2 regions of the Roseateles sp. 22389 genome follow, and region 1 is predicted to be linked to the other one. Evidence: predicted binding sites of a transcription regulator. Region 1 holds the regulator's gene; the other holds the start of a gene.
The links. The regulator FliA, encoded in region 1, starts transcription of late flagellar genes. The targets are predictions, from matches to a motif close to CTAAAGTTTNNNNNNNNNNNGCCGNTA.
Positions count from the first base shown of each region.

Region 2: fliS (flagellar export chaperone FliS) is a predicted target of FliA. The motif match lies at 6,037-6,063, and genes of this name have one in related genera.

Region 1 is NZ_JBQEOF010000002.1:426,345-440,600, reverse strand. It holds gene flhF (flagellar biosynthesis protein FlhF) at 1-800, shown strand, start outside; gene ACTJKJ_RS04975 (MinD/ParA family ATP-binding protein) at 1,182-2,003, shown strand; gene ACTJKJ_RS04970 (RNA polymerase sigma factor FliA) at 2,025-2,738, shown strand; gene ACTJKJ_RS04965 (methyl-accepting chemotaxis protein) at 2,883-4,172, shown strand; gene ACTJKJ_RS04960 (hypothetical protein) at 4,507-5,007, shown strand; gene ACTJKJ_RS04955 (GNAT family N-acetyltransferase) at 5,043-5,729, shown strand; gene ACTJKJ_RS04950 (Fic family protein) at 5,749-6,921, opposite strand; gene ACTJKJ_RS04945 (DUF445 domain-containing protein) at 7,256-8,500, shown strand; gene ACTJKJ_RS04940 (nucleotidyltransferase domain-containing protein) at 8,634-9,218, shown strand; gene ACTJKJ_RS04935 (hypothetical protein) at 9,208-9,642, shown strand; gene ACTJKJ_RS04930 (hypothetical protein) at 9,654-11,081, opposite strand; gene ACTJKJ_RS04925 (hypothetical protein) at 12,324-14,075, shown strand; gene ACTJKJ_RS04920 (DUF1697 domain-containing protein) at 14,191-14,256, shown strand, end outside.
Region 2 is NZ_JBQEOF010000034.1:1,206-15,461, forward strand. It holds gene ACTJKJ_RS26805 (tetratricopeptide repeat protein) at 1-436, opposite strand, end outside; gene ACTJKJ_RS26810 (flagellin N-terminal helical domain-containing protein) at 1,094-1,933, shown strand; gene ACTJKJ_RS26815 (flagellin N-terminal helical domain-containing protein) at 2,226-3,068, shown strand; gene ACTJKJ_RS26820 (flagellin N-terminal helical domain-containing protein) at 3,415-4,284, shown strand; gene fliD (flagellar filament capping protein FliD) at 4,440-5,867, shown strand; gene fliS (flagellar export chaperone FliS) at 6,102-6,536, shown strand; gene ACTJKJ_RS26835 (flagellar protein FliT) at 6,648-6,947, shown strand; gene ACTJKJ_RS26840 (flagellar brake protein) at 7,151-7,888, shown strand; gene fliE (flagellar hook-basal body complex protein FliE) at 8,030-8,350, opposite strand; gene fliF (flagellar basal-body MS-ring/collar protein FliF) at 8,518-10,239, shown strand; gene fliG (flagellar motor switch protein FliG) at 10,288-11,283, shown strand; gene ACTJKJ_RS26860 (FliH/SctL family protein) at 11,331-12,188, shown strand; gene fliI (flagellar protein export ATPase FliI) at 12,185-13,609, shown strand; gene fliJ (flagellar export protein FliJ) at 13,644-14,114, shown strand; gene ACTJKJ_RS26875 (flagellar hook-length control protein FliK) at 14,150-14,256, shown strand, end outside.

The DNA.
Region 1 (14,256 bases):
TGGTCGAGGGCTTGCCGGCCCCGATGACCGAGGAATCGGAATCGCAGGCCTGGGCCTCGAACGTGCTGGCCCGCAACGTCCACACCGCCGAGCAGATGCCGGCGCTGGAAGACCAGGGCGGCGTGTTCGCGATGATCGGCTCGACCGGCGTCGGCAAGACGACCACGACGGCCAAGATCGCCGCGGCCTTCGCCACCAAATACGGCGCGAGCCAACTGGGCCTGATCACCCTGGACGCCTACCGGATCGGCGCTCACGAGCAACTGCGCGCCTATGGCCGCATCCTCGGCGTGCCGGTGCACACGGCGCATGACCGCGCTTCGCTGGAAGATTTGCTGGAGCTGCTGGCCGGCAAGAAGATGGTGCTGATCGACACGGCCGGCACGGCCCAGCGCGACAGCCGCACCGCCGAGCTGCTGGACATGCTGGCGCACAAGAGCATCAAGCGCATCCTGGTCGTCAACGCGGCGCAGCAGGGCGAGACGATCGAGGACGTGGTCGGCGCCTGGCGCGGCGCGGAAGCGCAGGGCGTGATCCTGTCCAAGCTGGACGAGGCGGTGAAGCTGGCCCCGGCGCTGGACACGGTGATCCGCCACAAGCTGCGGGTGCTGGGCGTCACCAACGGCCAGCGCGTGCCGGAAGACTGGCACCGCCTGTCATCGCAGGCCCTGGTGCAGCGCGCGCTGCGCAGCCACGGCCAGTCGGCCTGGCGCATGGACGCCTCCGATGTCAACCTGATCTTCACCGCCGGCTCCGTCGGCGCGTCGGCCGGCGCAGCCTCGCCCATGGGCCTGAACTGACCGAACAACACCCCCTCCTGACTCCCTCGCCCGCTTGCGGGAGAGGGCGGGGGTGAGGGTAGTGGCAATCTTGAACGCCTCGAACCTGGGAAGAGCCGTGCTCTTCCCTTCTGTCGTTGGGGCTTTGTTAACCCGACGTTGCTTCATGGTGGTCAACTTGTCCTGTGCGCGACCCAGGCCGGCAACGGCCTGAAGTCGCCGGGCCAGAGGCAAGCGAGGGCGAAAGCGGCAGAGAAAAGCGGGGTGTTTCCCCCTTTCAATTCCGCGTCGAAGGGTGGCCCCCGGGGCGAAACTTCCGGTAACGGCTCCAGCAATGGCGCTTCCCTGTCAGAGGGAAACGACCGCTGGAACCCAACACGTAAGACGACACAGAGCAGCCCAATGCGCGATTTCAGCAATGCTCCCAAGGACCAGGCCGACGGCCTGCGACGCCTCTTCGCCACCGCGCGGGTGCGGGTGGTGCCGGTGGTGAGCAATCCGCATGTCGTGGGCAGCGGCGCGCTGCTCGAAGGCATGTGCGCCGCCTTCGCCGAACTGGGCCTGCACACGCTGGTGGTGGACGCCGGCGAGCAGGCCTCGGCGCCGTCCGACCTCGCGGCGGTGGACCTGGCGGCGTGCGTGGAGCCGCTGTCGGCCAAGGTGTCCTTCCTGGCCGCGCGCGGACTGCCGCTGCGCTACATCAACGCCAACGGCTCGGCCGCCCAGTTCCTGGAAGCGGTGACCGACGCGGCCCCGTTCGCGGACGTGATCCTGCTGCATGCCAGCGCGGCCGAACTGAGCCGCGTGCTGGTCTCGCGCGAGGTGAGACCGGTGCTGCTGGCCGACACCGACGTGCAGAGCGTGACCTACGCCTACGCCGGCATGAAGTGGTTGACGCAGCGGGCGGGCCTGATGGTCTACAGCCTGCTGCTGGCCTGCAATCCGCAGCTGCGCCTGGCCGAGCGGATCGCGCAGCAGCTTTCGAGCTGCGGCGATGGTTTCCTCGGCGCGGTGCTGCGCGAGTGGGCCTGCCTGGATCCCCGCCAGCCGGTGACGGCGCCGCTGACGCACGAGATGCGTCACATGGCGCGCGAGCTGCTGCTGGCGTCGGTGCCTGGCGCGGCGCTGGACAGCGCCGCCGATGCGATGCCGCTGCGTCCGCGGCCGATGTGGCAGCCCAAGGCCGGTCGCGCCCCGCAAGGCGTGACCCTGGCTGCGCATTGACCCCGGATGGGAGACGAGACGATGTACACCGCCAAGGGTCAACTCGACAACAACTCGCTGATCCGCCAGTACAGCCCGCTGGTGCGCCGCCTGGCGCATCAGATGATCGCCAAGCTGCCGGCCAATGTGGAACTGGACGACCTGATCCAGGTCGGCCTGATCGGCCTGACGGACGCGCTGTCGCGCTTCGACACGGCGCAGGGCGTGCAGTTCGAGACCTTCGCGACGCAGCGCATCCGCGGCGCGATGCTCGACGAGCTCCGCGGCAGCGACTGGATGAGCCGCGGCAACCGGCGCCAGCAGCGCTCGATCGAGAGCGCGGTGCACAAGCTCGAGCAGAAGCTGGGCCGTCCGCCGCAGGAATCGGAGATCGCCGCGGAGATGGGCATCTCGCTGGGCGAGTACCAGGAGATGCTGGGCAAGGTACGCGGCACGCAGCTGGTCTATCTGGAGGACATCTCCGGGGATGACGACAGCGACGACTACCTCGACCGCCACGTCAGCGACGAGTCGGCCGATCCGATGTCGATGCTGCGCGACCACCGCATGCGCGAGGCGCTGGTGGAGGCCATCAAGAACCTGCCGGAGCGCGAGGGTTACGTCATGTCCATGTACTACGAACATGACATGAACCTGAAAGAGATCGCCGCCGTGCTGAAGGTGACCGAATCGCGGGTGTGCCAGCTGCACAGTCAAGCGATTGCCCGATTGCGCGTGAAGCTGCGCGACTGGTAAAACGGGCCGCACAGCGGCCGCAGTCCTTGTGGTCCAAACACCATGGGGGAGCGTCCGATGTGGGACTCATTGCGCAGGCGAGCCGGGAAGGCGTCGCCTGACGCGTCGGAGGGCGGCGCCGGGATCGGCCCGCGCGAGCCGACGATGCAAGGCAAGACCACCACCGTCGTCCGGGAGCTGTCGGGCGGCGTGTCCAAACTGGGCCGCGACGCGGCCGAAGTCCGCGGGCTGCTGGAGGACACGCAGAAGGTCGTGACCTCGCAGGCGCAGGCGATGCAGGCGCTGGGCGCGGAGCTCGAGCAGGTCCGGCATGCGCAGGACGGCATCAACCAATCGACGAACCAGACCCGCGAGGCGGTGGGGCGCGCGCGCACGGCGCTGTCCGGCGTGGGCGACGAGGTCGGCGAGATCGTCTCCACGCTGCGGCTGGTGAGCGACGCGGCGTCTGAGATCACGAAGATCGCGCTGCAGACGCGACTGGTCGCGTTCAACGCGTCGGTCGAGGCCAAGCGCGCCGGCGAGGCCGGACGCGGTTTCGGCGTCGTGGCGGACGCGGTCAAGGACCTGGCGGCGCAGGTCGAGGCGTCCTCGAAGGCGATCATGGGCACGGTGGGAACGCTCGATTCGCGGATCGAGAGCTTCAGCCGCGAGCTGCGGGCGGACGGCGCGGGAGGCGCCGCGCAGAGCAAGATCCACCAGGCCTTCGCGGATGTCGAGGTCGACGTGGACCTGATCGCCAAGTCCGCGCAGGAGAGCCAGGCGACGACGCAGCTGCTCGCGGCACGCTCCGGCGAGCTGGGTGTCGAGATCCAGCAGGCGATGCGCAAGCTCGACTCGGCCTTCGCCTGCAGCGACCGCTTCCTGCGGCTGTCGGAGCAGATGATCGAGCAGATCGCGTCGAGCGGCGTGGAGGTCGAGGACTCGCCGTACATCCAGACGGTGCAGGAGGCGGCGGCGGAGATCTCAGCGCTGCTCGAGCGCGCGGTGGCGGAACGCAAGATCGACACCGCGGCGCTCTTCGACGAGCACTACCAGCCGATCGCCGGCACCGATCCCCAGCAGTTCACCACGCGCTTCACGCAGATCGCGGACCAGCTATTCCCGCAGGTGCAGGAACGGGTGCTGACTTTCTCGGACAAGGTGGTGTTCTGCATCGCGGTCGACCGCAACGGGTATGTCGCGACCCACAACAAGCGGTATTGCCAACCGCAGCGGGCCGGGGATACGGCCTGGAATACGGCCAACAGCCGATATCGCCGGATATTCAATGACCGCACCGGGTTGGCGTCCGCCCGGAATCAGCGGCCATTCCTTCTGCAAACCTACCGCCGCGATATGGGTGGCGGGAATTTCGTGCTGCTCAAGGAGGCGTCCGCGCCAGTCACCGTTGCCGGGAGGCATTGGGGTGGGGTGAGGTTGGCGTTCGGGTTCTGAATCCGACGCGGAGAAGGCGGTTGCGGCGCTGATTCAGGCGTGAAACTCGGCCGCGGGAACTGGTTGTCCCCTGACTTGCAAGTGGGGCGGCGGTGACCGGTGGCGGTGATTGCGCGCCTGGCGTCGCGCGGACCAGAATGGATCCAGGTGCTCAAAACACCGTTGAATCAGTGGCCGCCATCTGCGGTCATCTCGGAATGCCCGTTTACGGGCGAGATGGATCTTTCCGCGAGGAAGGTCGCACGTTGGTTTGACCGTGTTTTGACATCTCGCCCACCCGCTCATCTGGCTAGAAGGTGGACGTCCCTCAACGTTGTTTATTGAAGGACTCCGAATGATCCCCGCAGAAACCATTCGCGCTTTGGCCGAAACCGGATTTCGAATCTCCGAGCAAATCGCCCTCGATCACATCGATGTCGAATTCGATCGCAAGAAGCTGCCTTTCAAGGCGAAACGCCTGCGCACGCCGCTTCTGAGCCGTAAACCCTTGTGCGACGACACCGAATACACGCGCATGGTGCTGCGGGAGGCGTCCGTCATTCCGCCACGGCACAAGCCGGCCGCTATGCGCGATGGCGATCCCGCTGAAGCGCTGCTCGATCCCTCGATCACGGTCGGCGCCGCGATGTTCAACGTGCGTGATCGGCTCACGCTCCTGGCCGCGCTGCTGCGCGATTCCATCGTCACGATGGAAGACCCGGAGTGCTTGTGGGGTCGGATCCATGTCGCGAGCCGGGATCTCGTGCGGGAAGCGCTCAGCAATCTCGCCGTCGTCGAAATTGGCGCGCTGGAGGAGCACACTCGCCAATCTCATGGCGCGCTGCAAGCGGCGTGACGCCCCTCCATCCCTCTCACTGCCATCCCAGCCCGATGTTTTCACCGACCTCGCAAACCGCCGGCTTACTCGACTCCGGCGTCCTCGAGCGCTCCGTTGCTGCTCAGGCCTGGACCTACGGCTGGGCGATTTCCCGGGATACGCCAGCGCCGATCCAGCGGGCCGGATATTGGGAAGTCCGCGTCGGAAAGCCGGAGCAAACCACGCGATACGTCCTGCCGCATCTGGATCGCGAGGTCCTTGAGCAACTCGTCGCGAATGAGTCTGCGGCCGGCATTTGGCTGAAGGTCTGCGCGCCGATGGAGAGCGTGTCGCCGTTGCTCTCCAAGGACTGGAAGATCCACGCCCCGGAGTTCCTGATGAGCGTCGCGCTCGCACGCAGCGCCGAGTCGCTCGCAGCGGGTTACCGCATCCAAATCGAACGGGTCGGCGCGCTGCTGCGGGCGACCGTCCTCACCGAGGACGACGATCTCGCGGCGAGCGGTCAAGCCGCTCTCGACGGCGCCTTCGCCACCTTCGACCAGATCGTGACCGATGAAGCGCATCGGAGAAGGGGACTCGGGCGGAGCGTGATGGCGGCGTTGACGAACGGCGCGCTCGATCATGGGGCGCGGCATGGCGTGCTGGTGGCGACCGAGGCGGGCGCCGCGCTGTATGCCGTCCTGGGCTGGGCCACGGTGTCGCCGGTCACGGCGGCTTCGATGCCGGTGGAGTTGGGCTGAGCGTTTCGTACTGACTCGATCACGCGACAACGGCACGCGGAATGAAGCCCTGGTCCGTCAGCGCCTTGATCACGCCGCGCAGCAGCGTGCTGTTGCTGAATCCGATGGTGTACTGACGCGCCTCCGGATGGGTGGGCTGGAGCATCCCGTTCGCGAGCAACTTGCGAATCTGATAGGTGCGCTGAGCCGGTGAACTCTTCGGCATGGCATCGGCGAGGTCGGCCGACCTCACGACCTTCCGGAGAACGGCAACCTTCAGAACGCTTTCCTCTTGCTCGGTGATCCATTGCCGTTCGCGCGCGTGGGCGATCGCGGGAAGCAGGATCTCGGCCGTGAGGTTCCGGTAATCGGCCAAACGATCGACCTTGTTCAACTCGTCTCTCACACCGGTCAACACATAGGTGCACCACGTCTCGAGCGCGACATCCGTCCCCTTGTCTGCCAACGAAAGCATCGCGTAGTACTTCTCCCGGTCAGCGCAGAACACCGCCGCTGGATTCAATAGACGTCCATCCTCGGCGGTCATCCGGAATCCGTACTTGATGAGGAGCGCGTAGGTGAAGAGACGCACAACGCGGCCGTTGCCGTTGCCGAACGGATGGATCCAGGCAAAGCGATGGTGCGCGAGGGCCACCTTCATCAGGTCGTACTTGCGCTGGTCGTCCCGATTGACGAAGTCGACCAACTCTCCCATGTAGGCCCCGATCCGGACGGCATCCGGGGGCGCGTGCTCGGACATCGCGATGCCGACCGACCCGCTCCGGTAGGCCCCTGGCGTCTTGTCGCCTTCGCGCTCCAGACCATCGACCGTCATCGCGTGAAGACCGCGGATGAAGTGCTGGCTCAGCGCGGAGCCGGGCTCGAGCCCAGCGTCGATCTCGTCCATCGCATGCTCGATGTTGGCGATTTCCCGCAACGAGTCGATCTCTTGATCGGCACGTTGCAACGACGCGGGCCCCCCGAACTTGGTCTCCACGTAGTCCGCCAGCGTGGTGTGGTTGCCTTCGATGCGGGCCGAGGCGAGGCTCTCCAGCAGATGGAACACCTGCTTGAGTTGCATGAACACCATCGGCGGCGTCGTTCCGTTGAGCTGGAGTCGTCGCAGGTGTTCCAGGTCGGTGAGGACGTCCAGCAGCGGCGACGAGAAGCTGGGATTGAGGAGCCTCAGCGGATGGTCCAGAAAGGTCGCCATGTGCGTAGGAAGTGAAATGGGCGAATTCGATATGTTGAATTTGACGGGAATTCTTTAGTGGTGACAATGACTTGGCGATGTAGCCCGCCGGCAATAAGTTGAATCGCGTCGGAGCGGATGTTGAATCGATGGACCTGTGCCAGTCGGATTCCGCTCTGTTTGACGAGCACCCGGAGCGTGTCCGAAACATCTTTTGCCCTGCGCTGGTGATACAAGGTCCGGTCCATCGCTCCGCCGGCAGGCTGCCCCAGGCATCAATCCTGCTGCCCCGTCGCCGATGCCCTTGATCGACTCCCCCGCACCTACCGACCCCCGCGCCGCCGACCTCCGCCGCATGAAGCTGGTCGCGCTGGGCTGCCTGCTGGCCTCACTGGCCGGGCTGGCCGTCAGCCTCGTGATGGGGGCCCAGGGGCCCTGGGCCTGGCTCAAGGCCTTCTGCGAAGCCGCCGCCATCGGCGGCTTGGCCGACTGGTTCGCCGTCGTCGCGCTGTTCCGCCATCCACTGGGCCTGCCGATCCCGCACACCGCGCTCATCCCGCAGGGCAAGCACCGCATCGCCGACAGCCTGGCCGAGTTCGTCCGCGACAACTTCCTGCATCCCGAGGTGCTGCTCCAGAAGCTCGAGATCCTCAACCCCGCCGAGCGCCTCGGCCAGTGGCTGCGCGAGCCGGCCAACCTCGCGCAGGTCACCGGCTCCGTCCGCGCCATGGCCATCGAGGGCATCTCGCTGCTTCACGAGCAGGCGGTGCGCCGCGCCATCGGCGAGTTCCTCGTCGCCCGGGCGCTGTCATGGAACGCCACCGCCACCGCCGCCTCGGTGCTGGACGTGCTGACCAAGTCGGGCCGTCACCAGGACGTGCTCGACGGTGCCCTGTCCAAGCTGCGCGACTACCTCGCCACGCCCGAGGTGCGGATGCTCGTCGCCGCGCGGCTGGTGAAGTTCGCCCGCGCGCAGTGGCCGAAGGCAACCTCCCTCGTCGACACGATCGCCAACGTCGACAAGATGGCCGACAGCCTGTCCGACAAGCTCGCGCTGCAACTGGTCGAGGAAGTGCAGACGGCGCTGTCGCAGCCCGATCACTCGGTGCGGCGGCAGTTCGACGACTGGATCCACGAATTCATCGAGCGCCTGCGCCAGGACCCGGAGTTCGCGCGCGAGGTGAACGCGATGAAGGACCGCGTCGTGCAGAGCGACGACGTGCGCGCCTACCTCGACGGCGTCTGGACCGAAGTCCGCGCCACCATCGAGCGCGACCTGCAGCGCGAGGACTCGGTGCTGATGCGGCACCTGGATCATTCGCTCGCCGGGCTCGGCGACCGGCTGAGCCGGGACCCGTCGCTGGTGGAGGCGATCAACGCGCATGTGCTGTCGGCCGCGGGTCGCATGGTCGGCGGCATGCGCGAGGGCGTCACGCGCCACATCGCGTCGACGGTGAAGTCCTGGGACGACCGCAGCCTGGTCCGCCAGATCGAGCTGAGCGTCGGCCGCGACCTGCAGTTCATCCGCCTCAACGGCACGCTGGTGGGCGGCGTGATCGGGCTGCTGCTTTACGCGGTGACGGTGGTGATGCAGCGGTGAGCTTGGGCGAGCTCATGCATCGTTCCGGTGTTGCCGTTTAAGCATCATCTGTTGCTTAATAGACAATACGCGTTGCCTAATAGGAAATGCTCGTGGCCTAATCGGCAACGGTCGGATCTCGCTGGTTTGAGCCATGAATACTCAACTGATGAATGAACTGGTGGGCGGTGCCGCTCGCTATCGGGCGCTTCGCTGTCTCTATGAGCAGGCCGAGCGCGAATTCGGCACTCGCGAACTGGCCGCCGCCGCCGCGATTGATCCCAGCAACGCTTCGCGATGGCTGCGTCGCTGGACCGATGTCGGGCTGGTGGAGCGCAAGACGATCCGTGGGCAGAACGTCTTTCAGGCCTCCACCGATCCAGGCCTTGCGCCGCTGCGAGCGCTCGTCATGCAGGACAGCGATCTTGTTCGCGTGATGCGGGAACACCTCGCCACGATGAAAGGCGAGGTGGACGCCGCTGCCATCTTCGGGTCGGCGGCACGCGGCGACATGCATGTCGACAGCGACGTTGATCTTCTCGTCTTGACCCCCGACCTCTCGCGCCTCCAAGCTCAGGCCCATTTCAAACCAGCGGGCCGCGCGCTGAAGCGGGCGGTCAACGTGCTGGTCTATGCGCCCGAGGACTGGCGGCAGGCACGCGATGAACGCAATCCCTTTGTGCTCGACATCCTCGGTCACCCGACCATCGAGCTCAAAGGATCGCTGAATGCTCCGTAAGCCAGAGGACTTCTACAGGGAAGGCAGCAAGGTCTTCCGCAAGGCGCCGATCAATGCAAAGGCGATCCGTGGCTGGATCGCCATCTCCGAAGGCAAGGTGGCCGACGCCTTCCGCGAGAGCAACTCCAGCACGACGCGTCTCGGCGCAGCCTATGACGCGATGCTGAACTTGAGTTTCGCGTTGCTGTGCGCGAAGGGCTGGCGCTGCACCTCGGCCGACGGGCATCACGTGCAGGCGCTTGAGGCGGCATGTGCCTACGCGGCCCTGTCCACCGGCACATTCGATGAACTCGACGCGATCCGCGATCTCAGGAACGACCAGTACCAGGGGGTGCCCGCGACGCCTCAAGACGTCGCGGGCGCGCTTTCCGTGCTGGAACGGGTGGTGCCCGCGCTTTTGGCGCTATTGCCCCCGAGGGGCTAGGCGGCGCCGGCTCACAACGCCTTCAAGAACACCACCAGGTCCTTCTTCTCCTGCTCGGTGAGCTGGGTCTCCAGCACCAGGTTGAAGAACTCCACCGAATCCTCCAGCGTCAGCAGCCGGCCGTCGTGCAGGTAGGGCGGAGAGTCCTTGATGCCGCGCAGCGGGAAGGTCTTGATCGGGCCATCCATGTTGGCCATGCGCCCATTGATCATCCTCGGCTTGAAGAAGCGCTCCGTCCGCAGGTTGTGCATCAGGTTGTCCGTGTAGTACGGCGGCGCATGGCAGCTCGCGCAGGTCGCCTTGCCGAAGAACAGCTGCTGTCCGCGCAGTTCCTGCTGCGACGCCTTCCTCGGATCGAGCTTGCCGTCGATGCCCAGCTTCGGCGCCGGCGGGAAGTCCAGCAGGGCCTGGAACTCCGCCATGAAGTGCACCTGGCTGCCGCGCTCCAGCACGTTCACGCCCTTCTTCGTCGCGATCACCGGATCGCCGTCGAAGTACGCGGCGCGTTGCTCGAACTCGGTGAAGTCCTCCACCGTCTTCAAGGCCCGCTGCGAGCCGAACAGCCGCTGGATGTTGACCCCGCGCAGCGTCGGCGTGTCGATCCGGTGCCGGAACGGCTGCGGCCGGATGTCGCCGACCAGGTGCGTCGACGCGTTCGTGTGGCCGTTCGCATGACAGTCCAGGCACGCCACCCCGCGGCTGGGCTTCAGCGTGCGCCGGTCGTCGGTCTGGTTGAACTGCTGCTGCGGGAACGGCGTCACCAGCAGCCGCACGCCTTCCAGCTGCTTCGGGTTCAGCACGCCGTTGAACAGCCGGAAGTAGTTGTTGATCGTCACCAGCTCCCCCTTGGACACGTCGCCCAGGTCGGGTCGCGTCGTCAGGAAGATCGGCGCCGGGAACTCCGGCAGGAAGTGGTCGGGCAGGTCGTAGTCCAGATCGAAGCGCGTCAGGTCGCGGTCGATCTCCTGGCGTCGGATCTCGTCGATGTGGAACTTCGGGAAGACCATCCCGCCCTCGGGATGGTTCGGATGCGGCAGCGGCAGGAAACCCTTGGGGAAGAGGTCCTTGGCCTTGATGTCGTCCGGACTCATCGCCGCCAGCTGGTCCCAGGTGACGCCGCGCGGCAGGCGGACCCGCACGCCGTCCTGGAGCGCCTTGCCCTTGGTCATCGTCGCGCCCGGGGACGGGCGGTTGGCCAGGTCGTAGCGCTCGTTGAGCAGGTCCGCATGTTTCCGCGCCAGGCCGGGTTTCGCGGCGCTCATGCGCTTGACGACGCTGTCGAAATCCTCGGTGATGACGACCGGCATGTAGCTGGTCGGCGGGGCGGCGGTTTCGCCCATCGCGGTGTTTGTGGCCAGGGGCACGGAGGCCACCGCGGCGGCGGTGCCGAGCAGGGCCGGCCAATGCCAGCCCCCGCGGCGGGGTGCGCGTGAAGTCATGTCTTCTCCCTTTCCGGTGGACGGGGCGCCCGCGCCGGTCCCGCACGCGGCGGCAAGCGCGGTTCCCGGCCGCGACAGGAACCGCGCGATGGTGCGCCACCGCACACAGGGGCAAGGACTGACCCCAAGGAATGTGATCGCGGCCTCTTCGGGCCTTCGCGACACAGCCAGACAAGACCGTAGTCCATCGCATCGCCCGATCCAAATAGAACCTCGTGATGCGTTCGATAGCCGCCGCCTCGCTGCTGATTGATGTATGAGCCTCCTCTGTTGGAGCAGCAGGCTCCGCGGGAATTGGCCTTTCTCGACCATCGAACTGGAGGTCCGGGTTCGGGAGACTGACCGCCTCCTCATTCCGATGGTCAGCCAATTCACGTCATGTCTCATCACTTTGTTCCCACGCCTGCCGTCCGACCGCTGGAACGGGCGGCTCCCACCCCCGACCCGGTGACCCGCGCCGCGCCAGGCCGCCGTCGGGACGACGAAGAGGCCGAAGCCACCGCGGAGTCTTCCGCACCGCCGACCGAGACTGCCGAGACTGGTGCCACGCCCGCCGACGCGACCCCGGCCCCGAGCGGAGAGGCAGCCGCGCCAGTCGATGCGCCTGCCACCGCCGACACCGGCGCGCCGGCCGACGAGAACGACCCGCTGCGAAGCAGCCGATCCAGCGCGATGCTCGCGGCGGGCCTGGGCCTGCTGGGCGTTGCCGGCGCGGCAGCGGCGGGCGGGTCGGGCGGCGGGTCCGGCGCGACGCCGCCGATCACCATTGATCCGCCAAAGCCGGAGCAGCCGAAGCCGGAAGAGAAACCGGATCCGAAGCCCGAGCCTCAGCCCGAGCCGAAGCCGGATCCGAAGCCTGAGCCTCAACCAGACCCGAAGCCGGATCCGAAACCCGAGCCTCAGCCAGACCCGAAGCCGGACCCGAAGCCCGAGCCTCAGCCCGACCCGAAGCCGGACCCGAAGCCCGAGCCTCAACCAGACCCGAAGCCGGATCCCAAGCCCGAGCCTCAGCCCGACCCGAAGCCGGATCCCAAGCCCGAGCCTCAGCCCGACCCGAAGCCGGATCCGAAGCCTGAGCCTCAGCCAGACCCGAAGCCGGATCCCAAGCCCGAGCCTGAACCCGATCCGAAGCCTGACCCGAAGCCCGAACCCGAGCCCGATCCGAAGCCGGATCCCAAGCCCGAACCCGAGCCCGAACCCAAGCCGGACACCGAGCCGCCCCTCGCGCCTGTCCTGGCCCTGATGAACGACACCGGCACCAGCGGATTCGATCGCGTCACCCGCGACGCGACCGTGCTGGTATCCGGCCTGGAGCCGAACGCGAGCTGGCGTTATTCCTTGGACAACGGGCAGACCTGGCGGGACGGCAAGGACGGCGCGATCCCCGCATCGGCGTTCACGCACGACGGCGACTGGAAGGTGCTGGTGCGCCAGACCGATGCCGCCGGCAATCACAGCGAGGTGCGATCGCTCGAATTCAAGCTGCTGACCTCGGCGGCCACGCCGACGCTGCGGCTCAGCGAGGACACCGGCGCGACCGTCTTCGCGGATCCGGCCGGCATCTCCCTGCATGACGGGGTCACCCGCGACGCCACCGTGCTGGTGGGCAATCTGGACCCCAACGCGAAGTGGCAGTACAGCATGGACGGCCTGTCCTGGTTCGAAGGAAGAGATGGCCGCGTCGAGCCGGGATTCTTCGGCGACCATGACGGCGCCAAGATCGTCCATGTGCGTCAGCTCGACACGGCCGGCAACGTCAGCCAGATCGAGACGCTGCAATTCGTCCTCGACACGAAAGCCGATGGTCCGACCGAGGTCCGTCTCGTCAACGACAGCGGCGTGAGCAGCACCGACTGGCTGACCAACGACGGGCGGCTCGAGCTGGTCCTGGCCCCGGGCAAGACCTTCAGCTACACCTTCGACACCGGCCACTGGGGCTCCGGTGGCGGCGCGGCCGGCAACATCGTGGCGATGCCCACCGACCTCCCGGACGGGGCCCGCTGGGTGGAGTTCCGCGTGTACGACGGCGCCGGCAACGGGACGCTGCAGCGCGTCAACTTCCAGCTCGATCGCACGGCGCCGGCCAAGCTCGGCGCGACGCTGATCAATGACACCGGCGCCAGCGCCACCGACGGCATCACGCAGGACGCGACGATCCAGGTCACCGGGCTCACCGCGGGCAACCGCTGGCAGTACCGCATCGCGACCCGGGGCGACCAGTGGTTCGATGGCGACGATTCGATGCGGATCGAGAACTCGGCCTACGGCGGCGATGGTTACAACTGGGTCGACATCGCGCAGGTCGACGCCGCCGGCAACCGCAGCGAGCTCACCCGCGTGCACTTCGAGCTCGACCGCGCCGTCGAGGCGCCGAAGCTCTGGTTGAAGAACGATACCGGCGCCAGCGCCTCCGACTTCATCACCGCCGACGGCACGGTGGTCATCGGCGGCCTGGAGACCGGCGCGACCTGGTGGGCGGGCTTCAATGGCCAGGAATACACCGGCACGGCCGTCAGCGGCATCCATCCCACCGTGACGCCGCCGTCCAGCAATCAGTTCATCTTCGGTGCCCGTCAGACGGACCTGGCCGGCAACCAGAGCGCGCTGTCGACGCCGCTGCGCGCCTTCGTGACGACGAAGGAGGACGCCGACGCGCGTCAGCCGGCGCTGCGATCGAGTGAGGGGGCGCTGCTGAGCGGCACCGATCGCCAGGACGATTTCCTGGTCGAGATCGGCGCCAACATCCGGCTGCTCACCGTCACCAACTTCTCGAGCGAGCAGCACGATGTCCTCGACCTGAGCCAGATCCTGACGCTGGGCACCGGCCAGAAGATCGGGGATGCCGTGAGCAAGTGGAACCGGGGCGACGGGTGGCTGGGCGTCGAGCTGGCCATCACGGCCAACGGCGGGGAGCGGTACTTGGTCGACCTGTGGAACCTTCCCGCCGCAGATCGCATCTTCATCCGCACCGGCGACGGGCTGCACGTCCTCTGAGCCCGGGACGGGCATGACCCCCGCGGCGAGCGCCGGCGTCCTCTAGACTCCGGCGCTCGTTCCGTTCTGGGCCGCCAGGCCCAGTCCCTCCCGCCCCGTCCTTGTGGAGCCCGTCATGCCCCGATACGTCGCCTTCCTCCGTGGAGTCAGCCCGATGAACGCGAAGATGCCGGACCTGATC
Region 2 (14,256 bases), on a different contig from region 1:
AATCGCGGCGCAGCATGTCCAGCGCCTGACCTTCATTGAGGATGGACAACACCTCGATGGCGGCCTTGACCTCGCCCAGGCCGGACAGCGCGAAGCCCAGCGTGTAGAGCGACGGCGCATGCTGCGGCGAGAGCTCGACGGCGCGATGCGCATACAGCGCCGCTTCGCGCAACTGGCCGGCGGCCAGCAGCAGCGCGCCGACGTCGGAGAGCAGCTCCACGCTCATCGGCGCCATTTCCAGCGCGTTGCACAGCAGCGCGACGCCGTCGCCGATGCGGCCCTGCGCGGCCTGCGCATAAGCGGCATTGCGCGCCTGGGCCAGCAGCAGCCGGGCCTCGCTGGAGCCCGGACGGATGCGTCCGTGAACTTGTTCCTCGATCGACGCGTCGATCATCGACACGGCGGACCGTGCCTCGGTTTGCGATTGCAGGGGCATAGATCTCTCCATGGTCGTTGGAACTCGTCGATCGGGTCCGGCCTCGTTGTCCAGACCGGTCCCGGCGAAGGGGGCGGATGCGGCGCCGCGCCTTGTCGGCCGCGCCGGAAGGCACTTTAGGGCGCCACCCCCGTGATCGAGCGCACGAAAAGCGCCGCCATTCCCCCTCAATCCCGCCGTGCAGCGGCCGTTAACCCCTTCATGTCCGTCGCCAGACCGACACCCGGGCACAGGTCCGGGTCGAGGTCAAACGACAAACAACGCGTTGCAAGACCTGCTTATCTCCGGATCGAAAGTCTTGACAAATTGCCCTCAAGTTCTAAGGCGCAGGCGCCGATAACCAAAACAACGGGGCTGCTGAACGCAGCGACAAGCCAGCAAGGACCAGGAGTCCAAAGGCGAGTCGAAGCAGGCAGGCGGCACGTGGTCCGGTTAGAAGGCCTGACGTTCTTGGCAACCCGATGAGGGAGTGGGACGGCAACGGTTGACTAGCGTCGGACTGGGACCGATCCGGGAAATGGCCCGGCAGGTTCAGCAGGAGCATCCGAGATCCTCGGCCGGTTCGCCTCACGGCGGGCTGGAGGATCGGAGGACTCAGGCGCTCATGTGTGGTTCGGCGCTTTTGCCGGTATTTACGTATAGCTGTTAGGAGCAATCATGGCCCAAGTCATCAACACCAACCTGCTGTCGCTCAACGCCCAGCGCAACACCAGCACGAGCGCCAGCTCCCTGGCCGTCTCCATGCAGCGCCTGTCCTCGGGCCTGCGTGTCAACTCCGCCAAGGACGACGCCGCCGGCCTGGCGATCGCCGACCGCATGAACGCGCAAGTCCGCGGCATGAACGTGGCCCAGCGCAACGCCAACGACGGCATCTCGCTGTCGCAGACGGCCGAAGGCGCGCTGTCCAAGGTGGGCGATTCGCTGCAGCGCATGCGTGAACTGGCGGTGCAGGCCCGCAACGCGACCAACACCACTTCCGACCTGGACTCGATCGGTCAGGAATACGCGCAGCTGGGCTCTGAAATCCAGCGCGTGCTGGGCGGCACGACCTTCAACGGCCGCGCCATCCTGGCCGGCGATTCGGGCACGCAGACCTTCCAGATCGGCGCCAACACCACGGCCAACGACTCGGTCGACGTCACGACGACCAACATGACCACGGACACGACCATCACCGGCGTGACCGGCGGCGCGATCACCAACGCGTCGACGACGACCGACCTGGCCACCGTGATCGACAACATCGACGCGGCGATCAAGACGGTGTCGAGCGAGCGTTCGAAGCTGGGTGCCTCGCAGAACCGCTTCGACGCGATCGTGTCGAACCTGCAGATCTCGGTCGAGAACCAGACCGCGGCCCGCAGCCGGATCATGGACGCCGACTTCGCCTCGGAAACCGCCAACCTGAGCCGCGCGCAGATCCTGCAGCAGGCCGGCAACGCGATGATCGCCCAGGCCAACCAGGCGCCCCAGCAAGTGCTGGCCCTGCTGCGCTGATCCTCGTCAGCCAGACGCCCGCGAGGGGGACTTCGGTCCCCCTTCTCTTTCCCCATCCCGCGCGGGTGGTGAAAGAGAAGCGCTCGCCCGCCATGGCACGACTTCACGCCTGGGACAGGCGGTTACACGCTTTCTTTTCAAGAAGGCCTCAAGTCCATTCCCTGCCGGCCCGATAACTGCATCAACGGGTCCGCAAGTCAACAGCAAGGGCCACGTGGTCCGGCTCAGTCGGACAGTTTTTCAAACGTCCGACCGAGACCGTGAAGGTCTCTGAATTCAAAAGGAATGGATCATGGCTCAGATCATCAACACCAACCTGCAATCGCTCAACGCCCAGCGCAACCTGTCGTCCTCGCAGTCCTCGCTGTCGGTGTCGATGCAGCGCCTGTCCTCCGGCCTGCGCGTCAACTCCGCCAAGGACGACGCCGCCGGCCTGGCGATCGCCGAACGCATGAACGCCCAAGTGCGCGGCATGAACGTCGCGGTGCGCAATGCCAACGACGGCATCTCGCTGGCGCAGACCGCCGAAGGCGCGCTGTCCAAGGTGGGCGATTCGCTGCAGCGCATGCGTGAACTGGCGGTGCAGGCCCGCAACGCGACCAACACGACCTCCGACCTGGACTCGATCGGCAAGGAATACGCCCAGCTGGGCCAGGAAATCGGCCGCGTCATCGGTGGCACGACCTTCAACGGCAAGGCCATCCTGGGCGCCGATGCCGGCACGCAGACCTTCCAGATCGGCGCCAACACCAGCGCGAACGACTCGGTGGACGTGGTCACGAACAACATGACCAACGACGCGACGATCACCGCCGTCACCGGCGGCGTGATCGACAGCGCCTCGACGCCGGACTCGCTCAAGACGGTGATCGACAACATCGACGCGGCCATCACCACGGTCTCCGGCCAGCGCGCGATCCTGGGCGCCTCGCAGAACCGCTTCGACGCGATCATCTCCAACCTGCAGGTCTCGGTGGAGAACCAGACCGCCGCCCGCAGCCGCATCATGGATGCCGACTTCGCCGCGGAAACCGCCAACCTGAGCCGCTCGCAGATCCTGCAGCAGGCCGGCAACACGATGGTGGCGCAGGCCAACCAGCTCCCGCAGCAAGTGCTGTCGCTGCTGCGCAGCTGATCCCCACACGCGGGCGCCGTCCGGCGCCCTCCCCGGTTGACTCCTCAAGCGCCGGTCCTCGCGGCCGGCCTTCCAAAGGCTCCGCACCATCCCCCGGGACTGGTGCGGGGCCTTCTTTCATTGGCTTCGTAATGGACGGTTTTCCGCCCGTTAATCGGCCCATCGACGGGGTGGCAGCTTTCGCACAATGGCATCCATCGAGCATGAAGTACCGCTCGACCACCGGTCCAACCGGCAGATCCGAACAATGACTGCGATGGCGCAGCGAGGATCGGCAGGCGAGGTCGGGAACCGACCCACCTAACCGGGATCGCAGCCAGGACAGGATCTCCGCAGGAGTGCATCAATGCCACAGACCATCAACACCAACATTGCTTCGCTGAACGCGCAACGCAATCTGAACTCGTCGCAGTCGTCGCTGGCGACCTCGATGCAGCGCCTGTCCTCAGGCCTGCGGGTGAACTCCGCCAAGGACGACGCGGCCGGCCTGGCCATCGCCGAACGGATGAACGCGCAAGCCCGCGGCATGTCGGTCGCGATGCGCAATGCCAACGACGGCATCTCGCTGGCGCAGACCGCTGAAGGCGCGCTGGGCAAGGTGGCCGATTCGCTGCAGCGGATGCGCGAACTGGCGATCCAGGCCCGCAACGCGACCAACGCGGACAGCGACAAGGATTCGCTGGACAAGGAATTCGGCGAACTGGCCAAGGAAATCCAGCGGGTCACCGCCGGCACCACCTTCAACGGCAAGTACATCCTGGGCCAGGACGCGTCGCTGCCGCAGACCTTCCAGGTCGGGCCGAACACCACGTCCAATGACGAGATCACCGTCACGACGCCCAACATGTCGGCCGACACCACGATCACCCAGGTCTCCGGCTCGGACACCAGCGGCGCCGGCCGCGCGGTGATCGACCGCACCGCGGACGCCGCGGCGATCGCCACCGTGGTGGCCAACATCGACACGGCGCTGGACACCGTCAACAGCCAGCGCGCGACGCTGGGCGCGACGCAGAACCGCTTCGACGCGGTGATCTCCAACCTGCAGGTGGCCTATGAGAACCAGACCGCCGCCCGCAGCCGGATCATGGACGCCGACTTCGCGGTCGAGACCTCCAACCTGAGCCGGGCGCAGATCCTGCAGCAGGCCGGCAACGCGATGGTCGCGCAGGCCAACCAGCTGCCGCAGCAAGTGCTGTCGCTGCTCAAGGGTTGATAGAAAAACGCAATCAAAGCGCCAGGCCTCCGTCCTAAAGTCGGATCGCCTGACGCCGATATGCAGGACAGGGCCTCACGCCAATCACGCGAGGCCCTGTCGCGCATGGGGCTTCCGGCCAGGGAGCCGGAACACGGTCACAGGGAGTTCGCACGATGGCAAGCATCACCTCCGCGGGTCTGGGCAGCGGTCTGGACGTCGAAAGCATCGTCACGAAGCTGGTGTCGCTGGAAAAGCAGCCGATCACCGACCTCCAGTCGCGCACCGACACCATCAAGTCGCAGATCTCCGAGTACGGCAAGATCAAGAGCGCCTTCAGCGCGATGCGCGATGCGGCCGCCAAGCTGGCCAATCCGACCACCTGGTCCGCGCTGACCGCCACCTCCTCCGACACGACGATGGCCACCGTCATCGCCGGCGCCGGCTCTGGCGCCGGTTCCTACGCGCTGGACGTGGCCAACCTCGCCTCGGCGCAGTCGCTCTCGAGCAAGGGCTTCGCCAACAACGCGACGGTGGGCTCGGGCTCGATGACCATCGAACTGGGCCAGTGGAGCGGCACCAACAACTCCACCTTCACCAGCAAGGACGGCGCGACGCCGGTCAGCATCTCCATCTCGTCGACCGACACGCTGGCCAACATCCGCGACAAGGTCAATGCCTCGGGCGCCGGCGTGCTGGCCTCGGTGGTCACCGACGCGACCGGCTCGCGCCTGGTGATCCGCTCGCGCGACACCGGCGAGGCCAACGGCTTCCGCATCACCACCGCCGATGACGACGGCAACGGCGCCGACGCCAGCGGCCTGTCCGCGCTGGCCTACGACCCGACCGCCTCGATCTCGTCGATGACGCAGAACACCGCGGCCAAGAACGCCAACCTCACGATCAACGGCCTGGCGATCAGCTCCGCCTCCAACAACATCGAGGGCGCCGTCGACGGCCTGACGATCAACCTGCTCAAGACCGGGCAGTCCACCGTCACCGTCGGCCAGGACAAGGACAGCGTCAAGAAGGCGATCAACGACTTCGTCACGTCGTACAACAGCCTGATGACGCTGATGCGCAACGACACCAAGTACGACGACGCCAACAAGACCGCCGGCGCGCTGCAGGGCGACAGCACCGCGGTGGGCCTGCAGAGCCAGCTGCGCAACATCACCGCCGCGGGCAGCACGCTGGGCGGCAAGTTCGGCCGCCTGTCGGACCTGGGCCTGGACATCGGCGCCGACGGCACCATCAAGGTCAACGACACCAAGCTGACCAGCGCGCTGGGCAGCATGAGCGACCTGAAGAACCTGTTCATGGGCGTGGACACCGCCAACCCGAACAACAACGGCATCGCCACCCGCTGGCGCGCCTTCGCCGACCAGGTCACCGGCTTCGACGGCTCCATCACCACCCGCACCACCGGGCTGCAGTCGCGCGTGACCGCCAACAACAAGCGCGTGGACGAGCTCAACGACCGCGCCGCCGCCTACGAGAAGCGGGTGCGCGCCCAGTACACGGCGCTGGACACGCAGATGGCCAAGCTCAACGACATGCAGAGCTACGTCAACAAGATCACCAGCATGCTGGGCAGCAGCTGAGGCCGCGGGCGCGGCGTGATCGGTGCGGGGTGCGGATCGCCCTCGGAACTGGACCGTCGCGACCGCCCTTCTCCGGCGCTTCGAAAAGACCGCCGACAAGCCTCCTCACGGAGGCTTTTGTTTTTCTCCAGGCGCGCAGAATTTCGAGACAAATTCGACACGGGGGAGGCTCAAGTTGGGCCAGCGGGGGCCGAAAACTGATTCAAGCACTACAGCACACCCCAGCAGCACATCATGTACGGCAACTCCTCCCCCTTCGCTTCCCACGGTCAACGCGCCAGCAGCATGTACAACCGCGTCGGCGTGGAAACGGACGTGATGACGGCCTCGCCGCACCGCCTGGTGACTCTGCTGCTGGACGGCGCCTTCGATTCGATGACGCAAGCCATCGGCGCGATCCGCACCGGCAATGTCGACGCCAAGAACCGCAGCCTGAGCCGCGCGGTCCGCATCCTGGACGAGGGCCTGAAGGCGGCCCTGAATCTGGAGTCGGGCGAGCTGGCCATGGACCTGCGCGACCTGTATGCCTACATCTGCATGCGGCTCACCCACGCCAACCTGCGCAGCGACGACGTCGCCGTCGAGGAATGCGTGAAGCTGCTGCAACCGATCCGCGAAGCCTGGGCCAGCATCGCCCCGGCCGCTGCCGAACAACGCGTCGCGGCCTGATCCGGCCCCGCTCCCCTCCAGCCTGACGACTTGAGAAGTTCCATGTCCAAGTACACCGCCAAGCCCCAAGCCCCCGCCGCCCACGCCGCCCCGACCACTCCGGACCGCCTCATGAGCACCCAACTGTTGAGCTACTACGAAGCCATCGAGCAAGCCAGCGCCGACATGCTGAGCGCCGCCCGCTCGGGCAACTGGGACGAGGTGGTCAAGCTCGAAGGCGCCTGCGTGCTGCTGATCTCGCAGCTCAAGCACGCCGCCGGCAGCCAGCAGCTGGGCCCCGACGAGGCGCAGCTCAAGACCCGCATCATGCAGCGCATCCTCGTCAACGACGCCGAGATCCGCCACCTGGCCGAACCCTGGCTGGAGGACCTGGACCAGCTGATGAAGGGCAAATCCAAGACGGTGCACTGACCGGCCCGACGATCGCTCCGACGACCGCTGCGCCGGTCTCGCCGCGATCGACCGCCCCGGCGATTCGAGACTTCGGTCACGCGACCGGCCCCGGATCGTCCGCCAGCGCCGCGACCGGCCCCTCGAACGGATGGGGGCGGCGCGGCGTTTGCCTTGGGGGATGCGGGAGAATTTTTCTGAACGATTGCAGCCGGATGCTGGCCTTGAGCGACCTGAAAGTCCCCGCCCCTCCCGCCGATGCCGCGGACGCCGATTACCGGCTGGACGCGCCCGGCGAGATCATGAACTGGCTGCGCGAGCTGCTGCAGTCGCAGGCGCGCCTGCAGCTGTCCACTCCGGCGGGCGAGGCGATCCACACGGTGCTGCGCGCCCTCGATACGCCCCGCGGCATGCTGACGATGGAAGCGCCGCGGGCCGGCGACACGCTGGCGCCGGTGCTGGCGAGCGACGAGCTGGTGGCCACCGCCTACCTGGACCGGATCAAGCTGCAGTTCGACCTCTCCGGGCTGGTCGCGATCCGCGGGGACGGCGCCGAGGTGCTGCGCGCCCCGGTCCCGCTGCGGCTGTACCGCTTCCAGCGGCGCCAGGCCTACCGGGTGGCCTCGGCCGGGCAGTTGTATCCGGCGCTGAAACTGGCCGACGCCGACCTGCCCCGGATCCGCGTGGTCAACGTGAGCGCCGGCGGCGTCGCGCTGCACTGGCCGGCCCACGTGGTGCCGGTGCCGCAGGCGGGCCAGGAGATCACCGGCACCTTGGAACTCGAGCGCGAAGTCAGCTTCGCGACGCTGCTGCGGGTCCAGCATCTGACGCAGGGCGAACAAGGCGCTCCGCACCAGGCCGGCTGCGCCTTCGTCTCGCTGGCCCCGACCGCCGCCCGCGCGCTGCAGGTCTTCATCGACCAGGCGCAGAAGCGGGAACGGTTGATGCGTCGCAGCAGCTGAAGCGGTCGATCCGACCCACTGCCGACCCGCGTCGGCGCACCGGCGGGTCCGGACAGCCGATCCGGTCCGCCAATGACAAGAGCCGCCCTGGGGCGGCTTTTTCACGCCCGATCGGCGCCGATGCGCGCCGTCGTGGCGATCTCAGACCTGCATGTTCATGATTTCCGAGTAGGCCGACACCAGCCGGTTGCGCACCTGCAGCGTCGCCTGGAAACCGATCTGGGCCTTCTGCATGGCGACCATGGTCTCCTCCAGGCTCACCGTCGGGTTGTCCAGCTGGACCTCCCGCTGCAGCCGCGACGCCTCGTTCTGCTGCGTGCTGACCGACTTCAGCGCCGAGCTCATCGCATCCGCGAAGCTGGTGCCGCCGGGCGCGGCCTTGGCCACCGGCTGACCCTGGGGGGTCAATCCGGCACGGGCCACCGCGCTGGCGAAGTCGAAGGGTTTGAGTTTCAGGTCCACGGCATGCATCGTACGGAGGCCGCCGCCGGCCATAGCTCCGAACTGGGGGGGCTTCTTCGGCCTGTTCCGAACATTCTTGAGGGCCCCGATCGAAATAATCCTGACCTGTGCCGAGGCGTCCGCCTGGGCGCACCCCGCCGATCGTTCGACCCGAGCCGTACACCCCCATGGACAACGCCCTGAGCAGCCCCGCCGCCGGACTCCCCGAGGTGCAGCAGACCGCCAAACCGGCCGGCCTGCCCCAGCGCCTGGCCGCGATGCCCACCAAGAGCAAGCTGATGCTGGGCGGCGGCGTCGCCGCGCTGCTCGCGGTGATCGTGGCGATGTCGATGATGACGGCCAAGCCGGACTTCCGCCCGCTGTTCTCCGGCCTGTCCGACAAGGACGGCGGCGCCGTCATCGCGCAGCTCGCGCAGATGAATGTGCCCTACCGCAACGAGCCGGGCGGCACCATCATGGTCCCCGCCAACCAGGTCTACGACCTGCGCATGAAGCTGGCCTCGGCCGGCCTGCCCAAGGGCGGCATCGTCGGCTTCGAACTGATGGACAAGCAGTCCATCGGCCAGACCGCGTTCAACGAACGCCTGAACTTCCAGCGCGCCCTCGAGGGCGAACTCACCCGCACCATCACCGCGATGGCCGACGTCGCCGACGCGCGCGTCCACCTGGCCATGCCGCAGCAGAACGGCTTCTTCCGCGAACAGCAGAAGCCCAGCGCCTCGGTCATGCTGACGCTGCGCGGTGGCCGCACCCTGGACCGCGCCCAGATCGCCGGCATCGTCCACCTGGTGTCCTCGTCGGTGCCCGAACTCAATCCCAAGGCCGTCAGCGTGCTCGACAGCACCGGCGCCCTGCTCTCCCAGAACCCCGACGGCAACGCCACCGGCCTGGACAGCCAGCAGCTGCAGTACAAGCAGCAGGTCGAAGCCAACCTGAACAAGCGGATCGCCGAGCTGCTGGAGCCGGTGGTCGGCCGCGACAACCTGCGCTCGACGGTCACCGCCGACGTCGACTTCAACCAGGTCGAGTCCACCGCCGAGGAATACCGTCCCAACCAGGGCCCCAACACCCAGAGCGCGGTGCGCCGCCTGACCTCGGAAGAGCAGTCCGGCGGCACCGCCGGCGTGCCCACCGGCGTGCCGGGCGCCACCACCAACCAGGTGCCCCCGCAGGCGGCCGCGCCGATCAACGGCCAGGCTCAGCCGCTGCAGCCGGCCGGTCAATCCGGCGGCACGCAGAACATGCGCCGCAACAACGACACGCAGTTCGAGCTGGACCGCACCGTGCGCGTCACCCGCAACGCGATCGGCCAGGTCCGCCGGCTGAACGCGGCGGTCGTCGTCAACCAGAAGACGGTCACCGACAAGAATGGCAAGACCTCCAGCCAGCCGCTGTCCGAGACCGAGATCCAGAAGCTGGATTCGCTGGTCAAGGAGGCGCTGGGCTTCTCGCAGGAGCGCGGGGATTCGGTCAAGGTGATCAGCACCCCGTTCGTGTCCGACAAGGTCGAGCCCGCCGACGTGCCGCTGTGGCAGCAGCCCTGGCTGCGTGACATCGCCCGCGATGCCACCGTGCCGGCCGCCCTGGTACTGATCGCGCTGATCGCCGTGTTCGGGCTGGTTCGCCCTGCTCTCAAGGCGGCTTTCCCGCCGCCGGCCGAACAGAAGGACGACACTGCCGGGAACAACGGCCTCAGCGTGGTCGAGAACGAGCAACTGGCGCTGGGCGGTCCCGGTGGCCTGCCGGCCCTGGAGGCGCCGATCTCCAACGACAAGCTGGAGCGGGCCCGCCTGCTGGCCAAGGAGAACCCGGTCGCGGTGGCCAACATCATGCGCGCCTGGGTCAACGGCGAAGAGCTGGAAACCTCCCCGGCCGGCGGCCGCCGCTGAGCGGCGCTGCCGGGAACCCTGCCTCAGGATCGATAGCGAGACATCACCATGGACGACAAAGGCGTCGAAGACGCGGCCATCCTGCTCATGTCCCTCGGCGAGGAAGAGGCCTCCGAGGTCTTCAAGCACCTGTCGCCGAAGGAAGTGCAGAAGCTGGGCGAGACCATCGCCAAGATGAAGGTCGTGCCGCGCGACCGCGTCGAGAAGGTGCTGGACAAGTTCGACCTCGTCGCCGAGTCGCAGAGCACCCTGGTCAGCGACACCGACGAGTACGTGCGTTCCGTCCTGCGCAAGGCGCTGGGCGATGACAAGGCCAACCTGCTGCTGGACCGCATCCTGCAGGGCTCGGACGTGTCCTCGATCGAGTCGCTGAAGTGGATGGACCCGGGCTCGGTCGCCGAACTGCTGCGCAATGAACACCCGCAGATCGTCGCGGCCATCCTGTCGCACCTGGACTTCGACCAGAGCAGCTCGGTGCTGCGCGTCTTCACCGAGCGCCAGCGCAACGAGGTGCTGATCCGCATCGCCACGCTGGACGGCATCCAGCCGATGGCGCTCAAGGACCTCAACGAGGTCATGGGCCAGATCCTGGCCGGCGGCGAACGCATGAAGAAGTCCAACCTGGGCGGCGTCAAGACCGCGGCCGAGATCATCAACATGATGGGCACCAGCGTCGAGGCCTCGGTGCTGGACTACATCCGCGAAGCCGACTCCGACCTCGCCCAGAAGATCATGGACAACATGTTCACCTTCGAGGACGTGGAGAAGATCGACGACCGCGGCATCCAGGCGGTGCTCAAGGAAGTGCAGTCCGAGTCGCTCATCGTCGCGCTCAAGGGCGCCGGCCCGGAGCTGCGCGAGAAGATCTTCCGCAACATGTCCACCCGCGCCGCCGAGACGCTGCGCGAGGACCTGGAATCGCGCGGCCCGGTGCGCCTGTCCGAGGTCGAGGCCGAGCAGAAGGAAATCCTCAAGGTGGTGCGCCGCCTCGTCGACGAAGGCCAGATCGTGCTGGCCGGCGGCGGCGACGACCAGTTCCTGTAAACCCGACGCCCCCTCGACGCCCTCGATAGCGACCGACACCCGAACCGATGGTCACCCGCCCGCCCCGCCAGGTCCCGCCGCCGCCCCGCCCCGAGGGCGACGCGCCGCGTGGCAACACCTACAGCCGCATCATTCCGCGCGAGGAACTGTCCGGCTTCGCCGCCTGGAACCCGGGCACGCTGGACGGCGCCGCGCCGCCGCGCAAGCCCTCCGTCAGCGCGCCCGCGCCGGTCGAGCCCCCGCCCCCGCCGCCGCCCCCCGGTCCGAGCATCGACGAACTGATGCAGCAGGCCCGCCAGGCCGGCTACCAGGACGGCTACCGCGACGGCATGGCGGCGCTGGACGCGTTCAAGCAGAGCTTCGCCAAGCAGATCAGCGCGCAGGTCGGGCAGTTGGTCGCCAGCTTCGACCAGGACCTGAGCGCGATCGAGCAGGGCATGGCCGAGGCGCTGGCCCGCACCGCCGTCGAGCTCGCCCGCCAGGTCGTGCGCAACGAGCTGTCGACCGCGCCGGAGCTGGTCTCCAGGGTGGCGCACGACGCCGTCGAGGCGCTGCTGATCAACGCCCGCCACGTCCGCGTGCGCGTGCATCCGGACGACCTGCCGCTGGTGCTGGACGGCGCCGGCCAGGAGCTGCGCGCCCGCGAGGCGCAGGTCATTCCCGACCCGTCCATCGCCCGGGGCGGCGTCAAGGTCGACGCCGACATCTGCAGCGTCGACGCCTCGCTGCCGGCGCGCTGGCAGTCCGCCGTCGGCGCGCTGGGCCAGGCCTCCGTCTGGGAGGACCGCCGCAGCGCCGCCGAGGTGGCCCAGGAAGCGCGCCTGGACTTCCGCAACGATCCGACCCCCAGCCAGTACGGCGGCCTGCCGCACGGCTACCAGAACAGCGGGGACCGCGAACCATGAGCAGTCGCACCGACCGCTGGGCCCAGTACTTCGACGACCTGCAGGCCTTCGCCGGCAACGCGCCGGCGCTGGAGCCGCAGGGCAAGCTGGTGCGCGTGGCCGGCCTGGTGCTGGAGGCCACCGGCGTGAAGGTGCCGGTGGGCTCGGTGTGCGAGATCCACATGCCCTCCACCGCCGCCGCGCCGCGCCGCGGCCAGCGCCCGGTCACGGCCGAGGTGGTCGGTTTCTCCGGCGACCGCGCCTACCTGATGCCCACCGATGAGATCCAGGGCCTGGCCAGCGGCGCGATGGTGCTGCCGCGACCCGCCGCGCTGCACGGGCCGGTGCTCGGCGAGGAGCGCCATCCCTGGCGCCGCGACGAGGACCGCGGCCTGCACCTGCCCATGGGCGACGGCCTGCTGGGGCGCGTCGTCGACCCGCAGGGCCATCCGCTGGACCGCGGCGGCCCGCTGGTGGACGTCCGCGACGAACCGATGGTGCGCCGCCCCATCAACGCGATGGACCGCGACCCGGTCCGCCGCCCGCTGGACACCGGCGTGCGCGCGATCAACTCGCTGCTGACCGTCGGCCGCGGCCAGCGCCTGGGCCTGTTCGCCGGCACCGGCGTCGGCAAGTCGGTGCTGCTGGGCATGATGGCCCGCTACACGCAGGCGGACGTCATCGTCGTCGGCCTGATCGGCGAGCGCGGCCGCGAAGTGAAGGAATTCATCGAGGACATCCTGGGCGAGGAAGGCCTGCGCCGCAGCGTGGTCGTCGCCGCGCCGGCCGATGCGCCGCCGCTGCTGCGCATGCAGGGCGCGACCTACGCGACCGCGGTGGCCGAGCATTTCCGCGATCGCGGCCAGCATGTGCTGCTGCTGATGGACTCGCTGACCCGTTATGCGATGGCGCAGCGGGAAATCGCGCTCGCCATCGGCGAACCGCCGGCAACCAAGGGCTATCCGCCGTCTTGTTTCGCCAAATTACCGCAACTCGTCGAACGCAGCGGCAACGGCCTGGCGGGCGAGGGATCGATCACCGCGTTCTACACGGTGCTGTCGGAGGGCGACGACCAGCAGGACCCGATCGCCGACGCGGCCCGAGGCATCCTGGACGGCCACATCGTGCTGAGCCGCGAACTGGCCGAGAGCGGGCACTACCCCGCGATCGACGTCGAGCGCTCGATCTCGCGCGTCATGACCAGCGTCGCCGACAAGCGGCACGTCGAACTGGCGCGCCGATTCCGGCAATTGCTCGCGAAATACAACAAGGCGCGCGACTTGATCCAGCTCGGCGCCTACCAGCCGGGGCACGATCCCGAACTCGACCTGGCGGTGCGCCTGCATGGCGACATGGACCGATTGCTCCAACAAGACATGCATTCCCCCGCTTCTTTGAACGATTGCCTCAACCAGTTGACCGCCACACTCAACTTTGCGTGATAGCTGCCGACATCCGTGAAGCGAGGTCATCGACATGAGTAGTTCCAACTTGCAGGCCCTGACCGTTCTCCTCGAACGCGCGGAGGCCGAGCGCGATGAAGCGTTGCGTCATCTGCAGGAGGCGCAGGCGCGTGCCAACGCCGCCCGCAACCAGCATGACCAACTGGCGCAATACCGCACGGACTACCGCAGCCGCTGGTCGCAGGAATTCGCGCAGCGGACCACGGTCCAGCTGCTGGGCTGCTACCAGAACTTCGGCCAACGGCTGGACCAGGCGATCGGCCAGCAGAGCGGCATCGCCGACTACGCCGACCAGCGCCTGAGCGCCGCCCGCGACCTGCTGCGCGAGCGCGAACTGCGTGTCGCCTCGGTCCGCAAGCTGATCGAGCGCCGTCGCGCCGAGACGCTGCGCACTCAGATGCGCCAGGAACAACGCGCCACCGACGAGCAGGCCGCCCGCGCGGCCTCGCGCGGCGGCAACCCGATGTCGCGCCTGGTCGCCTGAGCGCGATCCGGTCGCCGGAACCCTTTTTTCCCGTCATGACGCAGATCCAGAACACCCCCGCGTTGCCGGGCGGCCTCGGCGCGATGCCGTCCGCCCCCGCCGGCCGCAAGGATGGCGGCTCGGCCGACTTCTCGCGCCTGCT